DNA from 4 places in the Herbaspirillum sp. BH-1 genome. Region 2 is predicted to be linked to each of the others. Evidence: predicted binding sites of a transcription regulator. Region 2 holds the regulator's gene; each other region holds the start of a gene.
The links. Region 2 encodes LexA, which represses DNA repair genes until DNA is damaged. Its sites were predicted from a motif close to ACTGTATNNNNATACAGT; they were not measured.
Positions count from the first base shown of each region.

Region 1: HBH1_RS06605 (ATP-dependent helicase) is a predicted target of LexA. The motif match lies at 3,636-3,653, and genes of this name have one in related genera.
Region 3: recA (recombinase RecA) is a predicted target of LexA. The motif match lies at 1,148-1,165, and genes of this name have one in related genera.
Region 4: HBH1_RS18710 (PA0069 family radical SAM protein) is a predicted target of LexA. The motif match lies at 848-865, and genes of this name have one in related genera.

Region 1 covers NZ_PKOI01000003.1:362,944-367,604, forward strand. The annotation lists gene recJ (single-stranded-DNA-specific exonuclease RecJ) at 1-258, opposite strand, end outside; gene HBH1_RS06600 (hypothetical protein) at 255-1,334, opposite strand; gene HBH1_RS06605 (ATP-dependent helicase) at 1,427-3,571, opposite strand; gene HBH1_RS06610 (lipoprotein-releasing ABC transporter permease subunit) at 3,905-4,661, shown strand, end outside.
Region 2 covers NZ_PKOI01000007.1:197,006-201,666, reverse strand. The annotation lists gene HBH1_RS12165 (tetratricopeptide repeat protein) at 1-399, opposite strand, end outside; gene lexA (transcriptional repressor LexA) at 600-1,259, opposite strand; gene rpsF (30S ribosomal protein S6) at 1,577-1,942, shown strand; gene priB (primosomal replication protein N) at 1,967-2,269, shown strand; gene rpsR (30S ribosomal protein S18) at 2,324-2,608, shown strand; gene rplI (50S ribosomal protein L9) at 2,635-3,087, shown strand; gene HBH1_RS12135 (replicative DNA helicase) at 3,293-4,661, shown strand, end outside.
Region 3 covers NZ_PKOI01000002.1:213,364-218,024, reverse strand. The annotation lists gene recA (recombinase RecA) at 1-1,040, opposite strand, end outside; gene HBH1_RS04160 (tetratricopeptide repeat-containing response regulator) at 1,465-3,093, shown strand; gene HBH1_RS04155 (sensor histidine kinase) at 3,096-3,701, shown strand; gene HBH1_RS04150 (aliphatic sulfonate ABC transporter substrate-binding protein) at 3,902-4,661, shown strand, end outside.
Region 4 covers NZ_PKOI01000016.1:20,379-25,039, forward strand. The annotation lists gene HBH1_RS18705 (sigma-54-dependent Fis family transcriptional regulator) at 1-681, opposite strand, end outside; gene HBH1_RS18710 (PA0069 family radical SAM protein) at 890-2,197, shown strand; gene HBH1_RS18715 (leucine-rich repeat-containing protein kinase family protein) at 2,263-3,573, shown strand; gene HBH1_RS18720 (Smr/MutS family protein) at 3,570-4,223, opposite strand; gene HBH1_RS18725 (I78 family peptidase inhibitor) at 4,309-4,623, opposite strand.

The DNA.
Region 1 (4,661 bases), on a different contig from region 2:
GGTGGCGCCGTCGCAGTCATAGTCGGCCACGATGACCAGCTTCTTGCCGGCGGCAATGGCGTCGGCCAGGTAGCTGGCGGCAGCGTCGATGTGGAGCAGGCCGGCGGGCGGGAACAGCGCATTGAGTTCGCTGGCCAGTTCGCGCGCGGTGGACAGGCCGCGTGCCGCGTAGACCCGCGCCAGGACCGGGTGGACGCCTTCGGCGATGAGTTGGTCGGCCTGGCCGGGATGATAGGGGCGGGTGGCGACGCGGATCATGTGCAACGCTCCGCCAGCAGCGCCAGCGAGGGCTTGCGCCAGAAGCGCCGCAAGGCGCCACGGGTGACCGCAACCTCGACCAGGCGGTCAGACCCGGTCAGGACCAGGTTCACGGCCCCCAGCGTATCGGCCCGCAGCGCCACCAGCAGCGGCGCCAACCATTCGCGGTCGAGGTGTTCCAGGTGCTGCAGCCACAGGCCCCATTCCTCGGCCAGGGCTGCTTCGGCCAGGGCATCCAGTACCAGCAGGCGGTGTCCGTCCCCGCGCAGGATGTCGTTCACCTGGCTCTCATTGGTATGGGCATGCGCATTGGCATGGGCCTGGCCGGCCAGCGCGCCATCGCCGAAGGCGCGCATCCAGCCGCGCAGGCCGAAGCGGGCGCCATAGCTATGCTGCGCGCTGGCACCGGCATCGGCGCCGCCCCAGATCCAGATGGAGTTGATGGCCTTCTGGCCACGCATTTCGCGCTGTTCGTTGAGTGCCTCGGCGAACCACTGCATCTGCACTTCGTTCTGCAGCTTGCGCCAGGCCAGTTCACCCGGGCCTTCCGGCATCCAGATGTCGACGTTGCGGCCGCTGGCGGCGCTCGGTGTAGAGGTGCGCAGGCCAGCCCAGGCGTCGGCGCGGATGAACCAGGTGCGGGCGTCGCCATACACCAGTTCATGGCCGATCTCGGTAAACAGCGGCAGGGCGGCGGCGAACAGGCGTTGCGATTCTTCCTCTTCCAGTTGCAGCTGGCCGATGTCGGTCAGCACCAGGTGGTCGCGGGCCACGTGGATGTGCGCCGGGTGCAGCACGAACCAGTGGCCGGCGGCGGGTCTGTGGCCCAGGCCCTGCATCAATGCGGCGGCCGCAGCGGGGCTGGAATCCTGCGGGGCCGGCGGCAAGCCGAAGCGGCGGGCCAGCCAGTGTTCATGCGGCAATGCCCGCGAAAACGGGTCGTGCGACTGCAGCGGCGCCGCCTTGCCACGGCCCAGCAGCATGGCCAGGGCGGGCGCCTTGCTCTGGCGCAGCAGGTCCCGGGCCAGCTCGGCCGGGGGCAGGGCGAAGGGAACGAGGATGTCGAGTTGATTCATGGGGCGCTATTTTAGCGGCTGGCGGGCCGCTTGGCCTGGGCGTCCCCTGCACAAAGCTTCACTTATCTGACTTGAGGCCCTTAAAAAACCGCTCAAGACTTGTTCCAGGCCTGTTTGGCGCGCTGGCGCACCAGCATGCGCACGCTTTCGGGCATGGGTGTACGGGCGCCATTGGTCTCGGCCGACAGCCACAGGCTGTCCTCGAAATGGGGCAGCATGCGCGGGGTGATGAAGCGGCTGCGGATGGCGTTCACGTGGCGGTCGCCCTGGGCCGTCTGCTGGGTGATGTAGAAGCGTTGCGGCACGATCAGGTGCAGATATTCCTTGGCCCGGGTCATGGCCACATAGAGCAGGCGGCGCTCTTCGGCGATCTCGGCCTCGCTGCCGGTGGCCAGGTCGGAGGGGATGCAGCCGTCCACCACGTTCAGCACATGCACCGAACGCCATTCCTGGCCCTTGGCGGAGTGGATGGTGGAGAGCGTCAGGTAATCCTCGTCGCGATAGGGCGGGGCCGAAAAGTCGCTGCTGGATTCGGGCGGGTCCAGTGTCAACTCGGTGAGGAATTTCTCGCGCGAGGCATAGCCCCGGGCCAGCGCGGCCAGTTGCTCGATGTCGGCGGCGCGGGCGTCGGCGTCCTCGTAGCGTTGCTCCAGCTGCGGCAGGTACCAGTCGCGGGCGGCGTTGATGTCGGTCGGCCAGGCCGCGCTGGCGCGCCGCATCAGGGCATAGGTATCGGCGAAGGCCTGCCACTGCAGGGCGATGTTGGCCGGGGCGCCGAAGTGGAGCAGGGCATCGGCCGGGTCGGCGGCGCCGGCCATCAGGTCCAGTACCTTGCGGGCGGTGGCCGGGCCGACCCCGGGGATCAGTTGCAGGGCACGCAGGCCGGCCATCCGCCCGCTGGGGTTGTGGGCCAGCCGCAGCAGCGACAGCAGGTCCTTGATGTGGGTGCTCTCCAGGAACTTGAGCCCGCCGAACTTCACGAAGGGGATGTTGCGGCGGACCAGTTCCAGCTCCAGCGCGGCGCTGTGGGTGGCGGTGCGGAACAGCACTGCCTGGGACTTGAGCGTCAGCCCTTCCTCGCGATGCGCCAGGATGCGATTGGCGACCCAGCGCGCCTGTTCGGCTTCGTCGGGGATGACCACCAGCTGCGGTTTCTGCGAGGAGGGTTTGTCACTCCACAGGTTCTTGAAGTGACGCTCAGGGGCATCGGCGATGACCGCATTGGACGCCTGCAGGATAGGCTGGGTGGAGCGGTAGTTCTGTTCCAGCGTCAGCAGCCGCGCCGGCTGGGTGAACAGCGAGGGCAGGTCGAGGATGTTGCGCACCGTGGCGCCCCGGAAGGAATAGATCGATTGGGCGTCGTCGCCGACGGCGGTCACACCGGCCCCATCGGGCTTCATGCGCTGCAGGATCTCGGCCTGCAGGCGGTTGGTGTCCTGGTATTCATCGACCAGCACGTGGTCGAAGCGGGCGCTGACGGATTGCGCAATTTCCGGGTCGGACAGCATATCGGCCCAGAACAGCAGCAGATCGTCGTAATCCAGTACGTGCTGGGCTTCCTTGGCATCCACATAGCGGGCGAAGAGTTCGCCCAGTGGCCGCTCCCACTCGCGGCACCAGGGGTAATGGACCTGCAGCACCTGGGCCAGGTCCTGGCGGGTGTTGACGGCCCGCGAATAGATCGCCAGGCAGGTGGCCTTGAGCGGGAAGCGCTTGTCGGTGGAAGACAGACCCATCTCGTGGCGCAACAGGCCCATCAGGTCTTCCGAGTCACCGCGATCCTGGATGGTGAAGTCGTCTTCCAGGCCGATCACGCTGGCGTAGTCGCGCAGCAGGCGCGCGCCGATGGCGTGGAAGGTGCCGGACCAGGGCAGTTGCGGCGGGACATCGCCAGCGGCCAGGCCCAGTACCTGGCGGATCACCTGGCCCACGCGGCGGCCCATGTCGCCGGCGGCGCGGCGCGAAAAGGTCAGCAGCAGGATGCGTTGCGGATCGGCGCCCTCCAGCACCAGCCGCGCCACCCGGTGCGCCAGGGTATTGGTCTTGCCCGAGCCGGCGCCGGCCACGATCAACAGCGGCGTCTGCTGCGCTGGCGGCAGGCCGCTACCATGCTCGACGGCGGCGCGCTGTTCGGCGTTGAGGCGGGCGAAGGGATCGCGCTCCTGTGCAGGGTCGTCGGCAGAGGCGGTCTGCGGGGCAGTGGACGCGGGCGCTTCCCGGGTGAGGTCTGGCAGCATGGGTGAGGGGCAATTCAGGTGGAGACCGTGCAGGGCGGCCTTTGAAGGGCGGGCACAGGTGGGTACTGTATATATAACCAGTTCATGATGCAACAGCCGGCGTGCAATGGAGATGAAACAGTTTGCATAGCAAGCCGCGAACCTCTGCCGTAGAAGTGAATCTATAGCCTGCACGCGGGAACGTGCGCAAGTGAAGGACAGGGGCCAGGGATGGGCCGGCTGTCCATTCTGTGGCAAACTTCGCGCTTTGTCTTCGCCCGTGTTGGCGTGCGGCGGGTCCGGTTTCGACGGGATTTCGCCGGCACATTTTGCAGGCCCTCTCCCGGAGCAATTTTGAGTCTGATTAAAAACCTGCCGTTCGAATGGCTGGTCGGCATCCGCTACACGCGGGCCGGCAAGCGTAGCGGTCGCAACAGTTTCATTTCCTTTATTTCCCTCATTTCCATGGCCGGCATCGGCCTGGGCGTGGCCGCACTGATCGTGGTGCTGTCGGTGATGAACGGTTTCCAGAAGGAAGTCCGTGACCGCATGCTCTCGGTGCTGGCGCATATCGAGGTGTTCGACGCCTCCGGCTCCATGAAGGACTGGCAGAGCGTGGCCAAGCAGACCTTCCAGAACAAGGAAGTGCTGGGTGCGGCGCCCTATGTGTCCGGCCAGGCCATGATGACGCGCGACGACAACCTGCGCGGCGTGCTGGTGCGCGGCGTGCTGCCGGAAGAAGAGCCCAAGGTCTCGGACGTGGCACGCCAGATCAAGCAGGGCAGTTTCGATTCCCTGAAGCCGGGGGCATTCGACATCGTCCTTGGCAGCGAACTGGCGCGGGGCATGCGCGTCGGGCTGGGCGACAAGATCACCGTGATCGTGCCGCAAGGGCAGGTGACCCCAGCCGGGGTGCTGCCGCGCCTGAAGCAGTTCACCGTGACCGGCATCTTCGAGGCCGGCCATTACGAGTTCGATTCCTCGCTGGCCTTCATCCACCTGCAGGACGCCGAGACCCTGTTCCGCATGGATGCGCCCACCGGGGTGCGCCTGCGCATCCGCGACATGTTGCAGGCGCCGGAGGTGACCCAGGAGCTGGCGCGCACCCTCA
Region 2 (4,661 bases):
GGCCAGGCCGACGCGGGCCGTCCGGCTTTCCTTGTCGACTTCGATGGCGCGTTCATAGATCCTGATGGCTTCATCGATGCGATCCTGTGCCAGGAGTGCGGCTGCCAGGTTGCTCAGATACTCGGCATTCTCCGGATCAGCCGCGATGGTCTTGCGAAGATAGTGTTCGGCATCGGCGTGCAGGCCCTCCTGCATGGCGATGAGTCCGCGTGCATGGTTGGCGAACACCAGGGTGGGAGCGCGCCCCAGCACGGCAGTACACAGGGCCTTTGCTTCATCAACCTTGCGATTATCCAGAAGATCCAGGCATTTGCGGACATCCAGCAGGTCTTGCAGATGGGACTGGGTGGCGGCCTGGGCCTGGTTACCGTGCTTGTTGCTGCTCTTGCGCGTCGACATCGAAAGGGATCCTCTTGGTTGGGCGCATGCTTTGCGCCGGACATAGCTGTCCACCAGAAATAATATGCGCAAGGACCGGATGCCGAAGAGGCGAATAGAAAGCAAAAAACCTTCGTTTTAGACGAAGGTTCCTTGGGAGGGGGATCGGCGCGGTGGTGGGCGCCGATGCATCGGGAGCGGCAGGCTTGCTCCCTGCTGGTTTAATGCCAGCTGCGCAACAACCCGACGGCAAGCCCTTCAAGAGCAAACTGGTCGGCGTCCGGCTTGACGATGATGGGTTCGAATTCCGGATTTTCCGGGAAGAGCGTGATGACCGAGCCGGTCTTCTGGTAGCGCTTGACGGTGACCTCGTCGGCCAGTCGCGCCACCACGATCTGCCCGTTGCGCGCCTGGTCGGTCTTGCGGACCGCCAGCAGATCGCCATCGAGAATGCCGGCGTCGCGCATGGACATGCCGCGCACCTTCAACAGGTAATCGGGCTTGCTGGGGAACATCGCCGGATCGACCTGGTAGGTCTTCTCGACATGCTCCTGCGCCAGGATGGGCGAGCCGGCAGCCACGCGACCGATCAGGGGCAGGCTCAACTGCATCAGGGCGGGGTGGGGCAGGGCCATCTGGCGGGCGATGCCGCTTGATGCGGGTACGCCGGATTCACGCAGGCGGATGCCGCGGGAGGTGCCAGGGGATATTTCGATGGCGCCCTTGCGGGCCAGTGCCTGCAGGTGCTCTTCAGCGGCATTGGCGGAGCGGAAGCCAAGCTCGGCAGCGATCTCGGCGCGCGTGGGAGGGAAGCCGGTGTTCTCGATGGCGTTCTTGATCAGGTTCAGGATCTGTTCCTGGCGCGCGGTCAGTTTGAGCATGGGGTAGGCCTTTCTCTGGGGGAAGGCTGTTTGGATGAACAGTCTGTATTTTTATACAGGTGCAATCCTTGTGTCAACGGCAACATGCACTTTCTGGTGCTGCAAGAACGGTTTTTCCTGTCTATATATAAATAGATGAAATATCTTGTGCGGCCTATCTGCCCAGTGCGATGGCTCCGCCTGTGTCTACCTGACCTCGCCAGCGATAGTCGACATTGCTGTTATGCCAGAAACCTTGTATGATCTTGGGTTTTCCTCTTCCCACACCCGTCTTGACGCCGGGGTGGGCGTCTTCAATAAGTCCATAAGGAGTCTACATGCGTCATTATGAAATCGTATTTATCGTCCACCCGGACCAAAGCGAGCAAGTGCCGGCGATGATCGAGCGTTACAAGGGCATCGTCACCACCCGCGGCGGCAAGGTTCACCGTGTCGAAGATTGGGGCCGTCGTCAACTGGCCTACCAGATCCAGAAGCTGGCCAAGGCTCACTATGTCTGCCTGAACATCGAAGTCGACAGCGAAACGCTGGCCGAGATCGAAACCGGCTTCAAGTTCAACGACGCCGTCCTGCGCCACCTGACCGTCAAGATGAAGAAGGCCGAAACCGGTCCTTCCCCCATCCTGAAGGCAGTGCAGAAGGAAGACGCGGCCAAGAGCCGTACCGAAGCACCGGCAGCCTGATTGCGCTGCGATTCATAGCGGAGAGTGAACCAGCTTCAAGTCATCGCCAGTCTGGCCGAACGTGATGTATTGCGTTATACGCCGGCCGGTATTCCGATCGTGACTGCCAGGTTGCAGCATCAGTCGGAGCAGATGGAAGCTGGCATGCGTCGCCAGGTCGAATTCGAGATCGCGGCGATGGCAGCAGGAGAAATCTCCGGCGCGCTCAACAAGGCTGCGCTGGGTGAAGTCTTCCGCTTCACCGGCTTTCTGGCCCGCAGGAATCGCAACAGCAAGAGCGTCGTGTTTCATATCGTTGATTTTGGCGCTGTCCCGTCGGAAGACTGACGCGAGGCGGCGCTAAAAAGACCTTACCCAATTTTTAGATACAGGAGCCAAATCATGGCATTCGGTAAAAAGTTCGATAAAAGCAAGCTGAAAAACAAGCGTCAACAGCAAAACCCGCTGTTCAAGCGCAAGAAATTCTGCCGTTTCACCGCCGCTGGCGTTGAACAGGTCGATTACAAGGACGTGGACACCCTGAAGGACTTCGTCCAGGAAAACGGCAAGATCATGCCGGCACGCCTGACCGGTACCAAGGCCCACTACCAGCGTCAAGTTGACACCGCCATCAAGCGCGCGCGTTACCTGGCCCTGCTGCCGTACACCGATCTGCACAACGCGTAATCTGCGCCGAGAAATAGGAGAAAAACATGCAAGTCATTCTGTTGGAAAAAATCGTTAATCTCGGCGGTCTGGGTGATGTCGTGCGCGTCAAGGACGGTTTCGCACGTAACTTCCTGATCCCGCAACGCAAGGCCCGTCGTGCTACCGACGCTGCCATCGCCGAATTCGAAGCCAAGCGCGCCGATCTGGAAAAGGCCGCTGCCGAGAAGCTGGCTGCTGCTCAAGCACAAGGCGAAAAGCTGACTGGTGCCACCGTGGAAGTGTCGCAGAAGGCCGGCGTTGACGGTCGTCTGTTCGGTTCCGTGACCAACTTCGACATCGCTGAAGCCCTGGGCAAGAAGGGTTTCGCCGTGGAAAAGTCGCAAGTGCGTATGCCCAACGGCCCGCTGAAGATCGTTGGCGAACACCCTGTGTCGGTTGCTCTGCACACCGATGTGGTGGTCGACGTCACCATCGCTGTGAAGGGCGAGCAAGCGTAATTCGCCTGTTTGCTGCAATTCGTTTTGCAATAGAAAAGCCGGGTTCGCCTGGCTTTTTTATTGTCATTTTGCTTCGGTTCTTCCTGCCGGGAAAGCCTGTTGGCCTACCCTCCGCCGCGGATCGAACCTTGCATCTGTTCCTTGCCAGGGCCATGCGCTGCAAAAACGTCCACCTGAACCAACGGCTTCACATCAGCAGGTTATAATGCGCGCCATGAAAGAATCGTCCCGCGGCAATCCTGAATTTTTCCGCGGCCAGAAGGAGTCTTCCGATCCCCAGATCGATGCACTCCGCGTGCCGCCACACTCCATCGAGGCCGAGCAATCGGTGCTGGGCGGCCTGCTGCTGGACAACGCAGCCTGGGACCGCATCGCAGATTTCGTCAGCGCGGAAGACTTCTACCGCTACGACCACCGCATCATCTTCGAGCACATCGTCAAGCTCATCAACAGCACCAAGCCGGCGGACGTGATCACGGTCTATGAGGCCATGTCCACCAGTGGCAAGGCCGAGGAAGTCGGTGGCCTGGTCTATCTGAACGCGCTGGCACAGAACACGCCGTCGGCGGCCAATATCCGCCGCTACGCCGAGATCGTGCGTGACCGCGGCATCCTGCGCAAGCTGATCACGGTGGCCGACGAAATCTCCGGCAATGCCTTCAATCCGCAGGGCAAGGACGTCAAGTCCATGCTCGACGAAGCCGAATCGAAGATCTTCGCCATCGCCGAAGAGGGCTCGCGCGGCTCGCAGGGCTTCATGGAAATCCAGCCGCTGCTGACCCAGGTGGTGGAGCGTATCGACGAACTCTACAACCGCGACAACACCAGCGACATCACCGGCGTGCCCACCGGCTTCATGGACCTGGACAAGATGACCTCCGGCCTGCAACCGGGCGACCTGATCATCGTCGCCGGTCGTCCCTCCATGGGTAAGACGGCGTTCTCGATCAACATCGGCGAACACGTGGCGATCGAATCCGGCCTGCCGGTGGCGGTGTTTTCCATGGAAATGGGCGGCGCCCAGCTGGCCATGCGTATGCTGGGCTCGGTCGGTCGTCTGGACCAGCACCGCCTGCGTACCGGTCGCCTGCTGGACGAGGACTGGCCGCGCCTGACGCACGCCATCCAGAAGATGAACGATGCCCAGTTCTACATCGACGAAACGCCGGCGCTGTCGCCCATCGAATTGCGCGCACGCTCGCGTCGCCTGGCGCGCCAGTGCGGCAAGCTGGGCCTGATCATCATCGACTACCTGCAGCTGATGTCGGGTAACGGTGGCAGTTCCTCGGAAAACCGCGCCTCCGAAATCTCGGAAATCTCGCGTAGCCTGAAGGGCCTGGCCAAGGAGCTCAACTGCCCGGTGATTGCACTGTCGCAGCTGAACCGCTCGCTGGAACAGCGCCCCAACAAGCGCCCGGTGATGTCTGACTTGCGCGAATCCGGCGCCATCGAGCAGGATGCCGACGTCATTTTGTTCATTTACCGGGATGAAGTTTACAATCCGGACTCGCCCGACAAGGGCACTGCGGAAATCATTATCGGCAAGCAGCGTAATGGCCCCATTGGCAGCATTC
Region 3 (4,661 bases), on a different contig from region 2:
GGTGCCTCGGCGGTGCCACCTGCCAGTTCAGGCACGCCCAGTGCGACGCGGACCTTGTTCTCGATCTCGCGCGACAGTTCCGGGTGTTCCTTCAGGTAGTTACGGGCGTTGTCCTTGCCCTGGCCGATGCGCTCGCCGTTGTAGCTGTACCAGGCGCCGGACTTCTCCACCACCTTGTGCTCGGAGCCCAGGTCCAGGATTTCGCCTTCGCGGGAAGTGCCTTCGCCATACAGGATGTCGAAGTGAGCTTCGCGGAACGGGGGGGCAACCTTGTTCTTGACGACCTTGACCTTGGTTTCACTGCCGATGACTTCGTCACCGGACTTGATGGAGCCGGTACGACGGATGTCCAGGCGCACCGAGGCGTAGAACTTCAGCGCATTGCCACCGGTGGTGGTTTCGGGATTGCCGAACATGACGCCGATCTTCATGCGGATCTGGTTGATGAAGATGACAGTGGTATTGGTGCGGTTGATGCTGCCGGTCAGCTTGCGCAGGGCCTGCGACATCAGGCGGGCCTGCAGGCCGGGCAGGGAGTCGCCCATGTCGCCTTCGATTTCGGCCTTGGGCGTGAGCGCTGCCACGGAGTCCACCACGATCAGGTCGACCGCGCCGGAGCGCACCAGGGCGTCGGTGATTTCCAGGGCCTGTTCGCCGGTGTCCGGCTGCGAGATCAGCAGGTCGTTCAGGTTCACGCCCAGCTTTTGCGCATAGGTGACGTCCAGGGCGTGCTCGGCGTCGATGAAGGCGCAGGTGCCGCCCAGCTTCTGCATCTCGGCGATGGATTGCAGGGTCAGGGTGGTCTTGCCGGAGGATTCCGGACCGTAGATCTCGATGACGCGGCCACGTGGCAGGCCACCGATGCCCAACGCGATGTCCAGGCCCAGGGAACCGGTGGATACCGACTGGATTTCCTCAGCGACGACGCCATCTTCCATGCGCATCACCGAGCCCTTGCCAAACTGCTTTTCAATCTGTGCCAATGCGGCGGCCAGCGCCTTGCTCTTCTCAGAGTTGTTCGCAGCTTTTTTGTCGTCCATAAATCTCTCTCGGCAAAATGTCGTGAAGAAGGGGTTCAGGGGGGAGTCTTGCGGTCTTGCTGATGTTGCCCGGAGGCAGAGGATGATGACCGCCCCGATAGAGCGATACTGTATAAAAAAACAGTGCTTCGTGCAAGCGTTTTTGTGCACAGCGGCCGCAAACGCCACCAGACAACGATAAACGGCGGCCGAAAACCACAATTATAAGAGAGCCGACCCTTCAGGAAGTCCAAATTCAAAGAGGAATGATGCGTGGAAGGAAAAAAAACGGCACACTCGCGAGTTGGTAGGAATAATTCGTCAGCTATGCGTCAATGAACGCGTAAAACAAGTCACCTCGCCAATTATTGCATTGCAGCAACACCGGGCGCCCGGTGTCGCCCGTCGCAATCAAGACCAATAGATCGTTAGACAGACCGTTCTCATGAGTTTAGTGCCCTTCAGCCATATCAGCGCCCTGCGCTGCCTGGTCATCGACGACATGCCGACGATGCGCCAGAACATCCGCATGCACCTCGGGCAGCTCGGGGTGACCAAGGTGGACCAGGCCGCCACACCGGATGAGGCTATCCGTTTCGTGCAGTCCGGCACGTATGACCTGATCATCTGCGACTACAACCTGAACAAGGAAAGCAACGGCCAGCAGCTGCTGGAGTTCTTCCGCACCCAGAACATGCTCTCGCCGACCTGCATGTTCATCATGGTCACCGCCGAGAGCGGCTACAACCTGGTGGCCAGCGCCGCCGAGTTCCAGCCGGACGCCTACATGCTCAAGCCGCTGACGGCCAGCCGCATCGCCGAGCGGGTGGACCGCCTGCTGGAAAAGCAGCATGCCATGCTGCCGGTGACCGAGAAGATGAAGCGCAAGGATATCTCCGGTGCCATCCTGGAATGCGACAACGTCCTCAAGGCAGCGCCGAAGTGGATCGTGGAAATCATGAAGACCAAGGGCACGCTGCTCATCGAGCAGCGCCGCATCGACGAAGCCCGCGAAGTCTACAAGCAGGCGCTGGCCATGCGCGACGACCTGGTGTGGGCCAAGATCGGCCTGGCCCGCTGCAACATCGTGGCTGGCCAGATGGACGACGCCCGCATCATCGTGGAAGAAGTGCTGGCGCAGAACAAGCAGTTCATCGCCGCCTACGACCTGCTGGCGCAGATCGACGAGGCACAGGGCAATCAGGAAGGTGCACTGGAGGCGCTCACCAAGTCGTCCGAAATCATCCCTTCGGCGCGCCGCAGCCGCCTGGTGGGTGATGTGGCCTACCGCAGCGGCCACCTGGACCAGGCACGCGAAGCCTATGACAGGGTACTCAAGCACACCAAGGGTTCGCTGACGGCACAGCCCACCGACCTGCTGTCGCTGGCGCAGGTGCACGTCGACAGTGGCGACCCCGACGCGGCGCTGCGCCTGCTGGAGGCCGCACCGCGCCGCTACGAGGAATCCAACATCTTCGTCTCGGCGCAGGCCGCTGTCCAGGCGCAGGCCTACGTGCAGCTGGGCGACTCGATCTCGGCCCAGCAGGCGTTCGAGACCGCACGCCAGGCTGCCGCCAAGGAGTCCTCGGACACCACCACGCTGGCGCTGGCCAAGGCCGCCTTCTCGATGGGCAAGGACGAGGAAGGCGCCAAGCTGATCGCCGAGGCCATCAAGTCCGATCACGAAAACACAACCCTGCAGATGCTGGCACGCAAGGTGCTTGCCGATACTGGCCGGGCCGGTCTGGCCGAAGAGCTGATCGACGGTGCCGTCAAGCATTGCATGAGCATCATCGCCGAAGCCAACGCCCTCATGCGCAGCGCCAAGCCGGACGAATCGCTGGCCAAGCTGGAAGAGGCGCTGGCCAGCATGCCCGAGAACACCGGCGTGCTGCTGGCCTCGGCGCAGCTGCATCTGCTGTGGATGAGCCAGCGTGGCTGGAACGAAGAATACGTCAAGCGCGTGCGCCGTTACCTGGCCACGCTGGATCGCCTTATCCCGGGCAACGATAGAGTCGCGAAGATGCACAAGTTCCTGCGCGATACCCTGAGCAAAGTAGCCCCGAAGAGCTGACCATGGACCCCAAGCTTGCCGCGATCATCATTCACGACATCAAAAACTCCCTGGGCGTGCTGGAGGGGGAATTGCGCCGCCTGTCCGACGACGTGCCACGCGCCCAGCAAGCCCATGTCACCTGCCTGGCCTTGCAGGAAAAGCTGATCGCCTTCCTGACGCTGTACAAGGCCGATTCGCAAGGCCTGCGCGCGCAGGTCGAGGCGGTCTCGCCACTGGATTTCCTGGAAGCCCTGGCGCGCGAGCAGGCGGTCAGCCGCAGCAGCGAGATCGCACTGACCGTGGACGAGAGCGATATGCCGGTCATCGGCTTCTTCGACGAACACCTGGTGGCCCTGGCGCTGGAAGCAGCCCTGCAGAATGCCGGGCGTTTTGCCCGCACCCGCATCGTGCTCGGCTGTCGCAAGCGTCCGGAAGGCGGGGTGATCTTCACGGTACGCGACGACGGCCCCGGCATCGGCACCCAGGAAAAGAAGCCCTCGACCGGCCTGGGCATGGACCTGTGCAATGCCATTGCCACCGCCCACAACAAGGAAACGCGTCACGGGGAGGCGCGTCTGTCCAATCATCCGGACGGCGGCGCGCTGTTCGAGCTGTGCCTGCCCTGAAACGGGTCGGCAAGGGCGCGATCGACTGATCGACCCATGGCGCCAGCGTCACATACGCAAAGCGCATATCCAAGTGTGAAAATAGTCGTTCTGTCACTGCGGCTTCGTCCTTAGAGTGTGGCCTTGTCCTGCCTGCGCGATGCGTCAGATGTTGCACGGGTACGCGACGTCGGACTTTCCAACACCGCGAGAACGAATCCATGCAACGCAGACATTTCCTCAGCCTGGCGCCTGCCGCGCTCGGCGCCAGCTGGCTGGGTGCCGCTCCCCTGCTGGCCCATGCAGCCCCGCCCCCCAAGATCATTCGTCTTGACTACGCCTATTACTCGCCCCCCAGTCTGGTGCTGCGCAAGTTCGGCTGGCTCGAGGAAGACCTCAAGGCACAGGGTACGGAGGTCAAGTGGGTATTGAGCCAGGGGAGCAATCGCGCGCTCGAATATCTGAACAGCGATAGCATCGACTTCGGCAGCACCGCGGGACTTGCGGCCTTGCTGGCGCGCGCCAACGGCAATCCGGTCAAGGCGATCTACGTCTATTCGCGCCCGGAATGGACCGCGCTGGCGGTCGGCAAGGAATCGTCGGTCAAGTCGCTCACCGAGTTGAAGGGCAAGAAGATTGCCGCCACCAAGGGCAGCGACCCCTATCTGTTCCTGCTGCGTGCCCTGCACGAGCACGGCCTCAGAAAGAACGACGTCGAGATCGTCCACCTGCAACATGCCGATGGCCGCACCGCACTGGAACAGGGACGCGTGGCGGCCTGGGCCGGCCTGGATCCGCACCTCGCGGCCAGCGAACTGGAAGCCGGCTCGCGCCTGATCTATCGCAACGTCAATTTCAACACCTACGGTTTCCTCAATGTCAGCGACAGCTTCGCGGCGCGCTATCCGGACCAGGTCAAACGGGTGATTGCCGCCTACGAACGGGCAAGGACATGGATCATCGCGCACCCCGACGAAACGG
Region 4 (4,661 bases), on a different contig from region 2:
CACGAATTCGGCGCGGCTGTGGAAGTGCAGGGTGATGCAATCGGGAAAGCTGCCCGCCAGCAGGTGGTTTTCTATCATCTGCGCCGACATGCGCACCAGGGCCATGGTGTGCTTGTGGAAGCTGCCGCACTCGCCCGACACGTCCAGCACCCCCAGCACCTTGCCGCGATGGTCGAAGATGGGGGCCGCCGAGCAGGTCAGGAAGCGGTTGGCGTCCAGGTAGTGCTGCTGGGCGTGGACCGTGGTCGGTTTCTGTTCGAACAACGCCGTGCCGATGGCATTGGTGCCGCGCAACTGCTCCGACCAGCGCCCGCCGGGACCGAGCGCCACGCGGTCGGCCTTGGCCAGGAAATCGCGGTCGCCGAGGGTATGGATGATGGTGCCTTCGGCGTCCGAGAGGATCACCATGCTGTGGGTATTGCGAATCTGGTCGTAGAGCGTTTCCATCACCGGCCGGGCATGGCCGGACAGGGATTGGCTGGCCTCCAGCGTCTGCGCCAGGTCGGCACGCGAGAGCTGTTCCAGATCGGGACGCTGGCTGCGGGTGATGCCATAGGAAGAACTGCGCTGGTGCGAGCGTGCGATGGTCTGCAGGTCCGGCTCGCCGTCGGCCGTGGTCTGCACCAGGGGCGCCGCGCCCAGCAATGCACCGGCGCCGGGCCGGTTTGCCTGGTATTGCATCCTTGTCTCCTTGGACCTTTGCGGTCCTTATGCCCTGTCTTCGTGGCTGCCCGGTGTTCTATTTCTTATGTTTCGGGAAGCCTGGGGTGAACAAGCATACCCGATTAATACGGCAGCGGGCTAAATTGAAACAGGGTTTGCAGGCGGCCGGAAGTGTGGGCAAAATACTGTTCATATATACAGTATTGTTCAGCTAAATCAGCTAGTTATGGCTTCCTTCCCCAAATTCCCGCAGGGCATTGCCCGGCCGTTTCCTGACCAGCCGGCGCCATCGTCCTCGGATGACGACGATGCGACCATCACACCGGCTGCCTTCATCCATCGCCAGCAGGTGGCCCAAAAGGGCCGGGGTGCGGTCACCAACCTGCGCGGGCGCTACGAATCGGTGAACCGCGAGGAGTTCGATGATGGCTGGCAGCCTCTGCAATTTGCCGGTGACGGTCCAACGACCGGTGAAGAGGTCGTTGGCACAGAACAGGCCCATACCACCGATCCTGGCGATCAGGACGCCGAACCGCCGCGCCTGAAGACCATCGTCACGGAAGAGACGGCCAAGTCCATCATCAGCCGCAATGCCTCGCCCGACCTGCCGTTCTCGCTGTCCCTGAATCCTTATCGGGGCTGCGAGCACGGCTGCATCTACTGTTTTGCCCGACCCTCGCACAGCTACCTGGGCCTCTCGCCGGGGCTGGACTTCGAAAGCCGGCTGGTGGCCAAGACCAATGCCCCGGAGCTATTGCTGCGCGAGCTGGCCCGGCCGTCCTACCAGCCTGACACCATCACGGTGGGCATCAATACCGACGCCTACCAGCCCATCGAGCGCGAGCGCCAGTTGACCCGCCGCATCCTGCAGATCCTGCACGATTGCGAAAACCCGGTGGCCCTGATTACCAAGTCGTCCCTGATCGAGCGTGACATCGACCTGCTGGCGGCGATGGCAGCCAAGCGCCAGGCCATTGCCGCTGTCACCATCACCACGCTGGACCCGGTCATCGCCCGCACCCTGGAACCCCGGGCGGCCAGTCCGGCGCGGCGCCTGCGGGTGATCCGTACGCTCGCCGAGGCGGGTATTCCGGTGAGCGTATCGATTGCGCCGGTGATTCCCTTCGTCACCGAGCCGGACCTGGAGCGGGTCATGGAAGCGGCCGTGGAAGCCGGTGCTGGCCAGGCCGGCTATATCGTGCTGCGCCTGCCATGGGAAGTCAGCCCCTTGTTCAGGCAGTGGCTGCAGGCGCACTTCCCGGACCGGGCGGCACGGGTGATGAACCGCATCCAGGACATGCGGGGCGGCAAGGATTACGACGCCGATTTCGCCACCCGCATGCGCGGCACCGGTGTCTGGGCCGAGCTCCTGCAGCAGCGCTTCGACAAGGCCAGCCGCCGGCTGGGCATCGACCATCGCAACCGCGCCTTCGCCACGCTGGATGCCAGCCGTTTCCGGCGGCCGCTGCTGGTGCCGCCGGCCCGGGGCGGGCAGGGCAAGCGGACCAAGAATGATCAGCTTGATCTGTTCTGAACTGAAGCCTTCTGAAGGGGCTTGGCTGGTACACTGCGCGCTTTGATCGAATCAGGCTTTTTTGCATGCATACCCTGGAACAATTGCGCAGTGGCGAGTTGGCCGGCGTGACGCGGCTTTCGCTGTCTTGCGGCCTGCGTGAATTCCCGCCGGAGATTTTCACCCTGGCCGATACGCTGGAAATCCTCGATCTGAGCGGCAACCAGCTCAGCGCCTTGCCGGACGAGCTGCCACGCCTGACGCGGCTGCGCATCGTCTTCTGTTCCGACAATCTGTTCACCGAATTGCCGGCTGTCCTCGGCCGTTGCCCGTCGTTGGAGATGATCGGTTTCAAGGCCAACCAGATCGCAACGGTGTCGGCCGACTCCCTGCCGCCCTCGTTACGCTGGCTGGTACTGACCGACAATCGCATCGAAGCACTGCCGGCCAGCATCGGCCGTTGCCGGCCCCTGCAAAAGCTGATGCTGGCCGGTAACCGCCTGCGTGCCTTGCCGCCGGAACTGGCAGCCTGCCGCAATCTGGAACTGCTGCGCCTGGCCGCCAATGTGCTGGAAGAATTCCCGCACTGGCTGCTGACCTTGCCGCGACTGAGCTGGCTGGCCATGGCCGGCAACCCCTGGTGCGCGCCGGTGGAAGAACGGGCCGATGGCCTGGCGCAGGTGGCGGACATTGCCTGGGACGATCTGCAGCTGCAGGACAAGCTGGGCGAGGGTGCCTCCGGGGTGATCCACGCCGCCCGCTGGCAGGTGGCCGGTACGGCACAGCCGGTGGCGGTCAAGCTCTTCAAGGGCGCCGTCACCAGCGATGGCTTGCCGGAACGCGAAATGGCCGCCTGCATCATGGCAGGCCGGCATCGCGGGCTGATCCCGGTGCTGGGCCGCCTGCAGGGGCAACCGCAGGGCGTGGCGGGATTGGTGATGCCGCTGATCGATCCGGACTATGCCAACCTGGCCGGGCCGCCCAGCCTGCAGTCCTGCACCCGCGACGTGTATCCCGAAGCGATGGCGCTGCCGTGGTCCCAGGCGCTGGCGATTGCGCGCGATATCGCTTCGGCGGCGGCGCACCTGCATGCCCAGGGCATCGTCCATGGCGACCTGTATGCCCACAATATCCTGCATCGTTCCGGTGCGGCATTGCTGGGCGACTTCGGTGCGGCCTGGTTCTACGATACCGCCCAGCCCCACGCCTGGGGCGTGCAGGCCATGGAGGTGCGGGCTTACGGTTGTCTGCTGGAAGAGTTGCTGGCACACAGCCAGCCGGCCGATGAAAAGGGACGGGCGGTGCTGGCCGGATTGCGGCAGGCCTGCCTGTCGGCGGATGCGGCGTCGCGCCCGCATTTCGAGGCCATCGTGGCCATGCTCGACGAACTTGCCTAGCTGCGCTCGCTGGACTTGAGCAGCACCACCAGCGCACCGGCCCCGCCATCGGCCGCGCGGGCCTGGCAGAAGGCCATCACTTCATCTTTTTGCGCGAGCCAGTTGCGTACCTTGTGCTTGAGCACGGGCTCCTTGTTGACCGAGCCCAGTCCCTTGCCGTGGATGATACGCACGCAGCGCAGGCCGCGCCGGCGTGACTGGCGCAGGAATTCGCCCAGTGCTTCACGCGCCTGGTCGCGGCGATAACCGTGCAGGTCGAGCTGGGCCTGGATCACCCAGTTGCCGCGCCGCAGCTTGCCGAGCACATCGGCACCCACGCCAGGGCGGGCGAAACTGAGGTTCTCGTCGCTGTCCATCAGGGTTTCGATGGTGAATTCGTCGGAGAGCGACTCCAGCAGCGCCGCCTGTTCATCGGCGATGTGCTGGCGTGGAATGGGCAAGGGGGGATCGGGCAGGTGAAGGGTCTTGTCGACCACCCGCTGATGCAGCGGCGCCACCTGGCCGATGCTGTGGCGGAACAGATTGGCCTCCTCGCGGGCGGCCGCTTCCTGACGCTGGCGCTCGGCCAAGGCCAGCGCGCGCGCTTTTTCCTGTTCCTGCAGATCGCGGCGCAATCCCTTGAGCGCCGAGAAGTCCTTCATTGTCGCCATGACAGCACCCAACCCTGTAGCCTACGTTTGCCTGAGCTGGCAACTTTAGCAGAAGTGCAGTCGCTCGACAGCGCGATCGCAGGCCTCAGCCGCAGGCGACCTTGATGATGACCTTGCCGGGATCGATGTAGAGGTTGAGGCGGCGCGGATTGAATTCCATCGTGACCACGTCGTCAGGCTTGAGCACGCGGACCTCGGCAGCGCCCGATTCGGCCTGGGCCTGGCGTTCCAGGTAGCCGCTCAGGTTCTCGCCGATCAGGTGATCGGCACGGGAGGCATCGCACTGGCCGGGGCCGGCAGCGGCGTCGGCGCTTTCGCGCGAGGCACTGCAAGCAGCCAGTACGGCGCCCAGGGTCAGCGAGGCAAACACGGTAGTGACGGCAGCAGAGGAGCGTGGCACGGTGCTTTCCTTGTTGAAATGAGGGGAAGGGCGCTTTT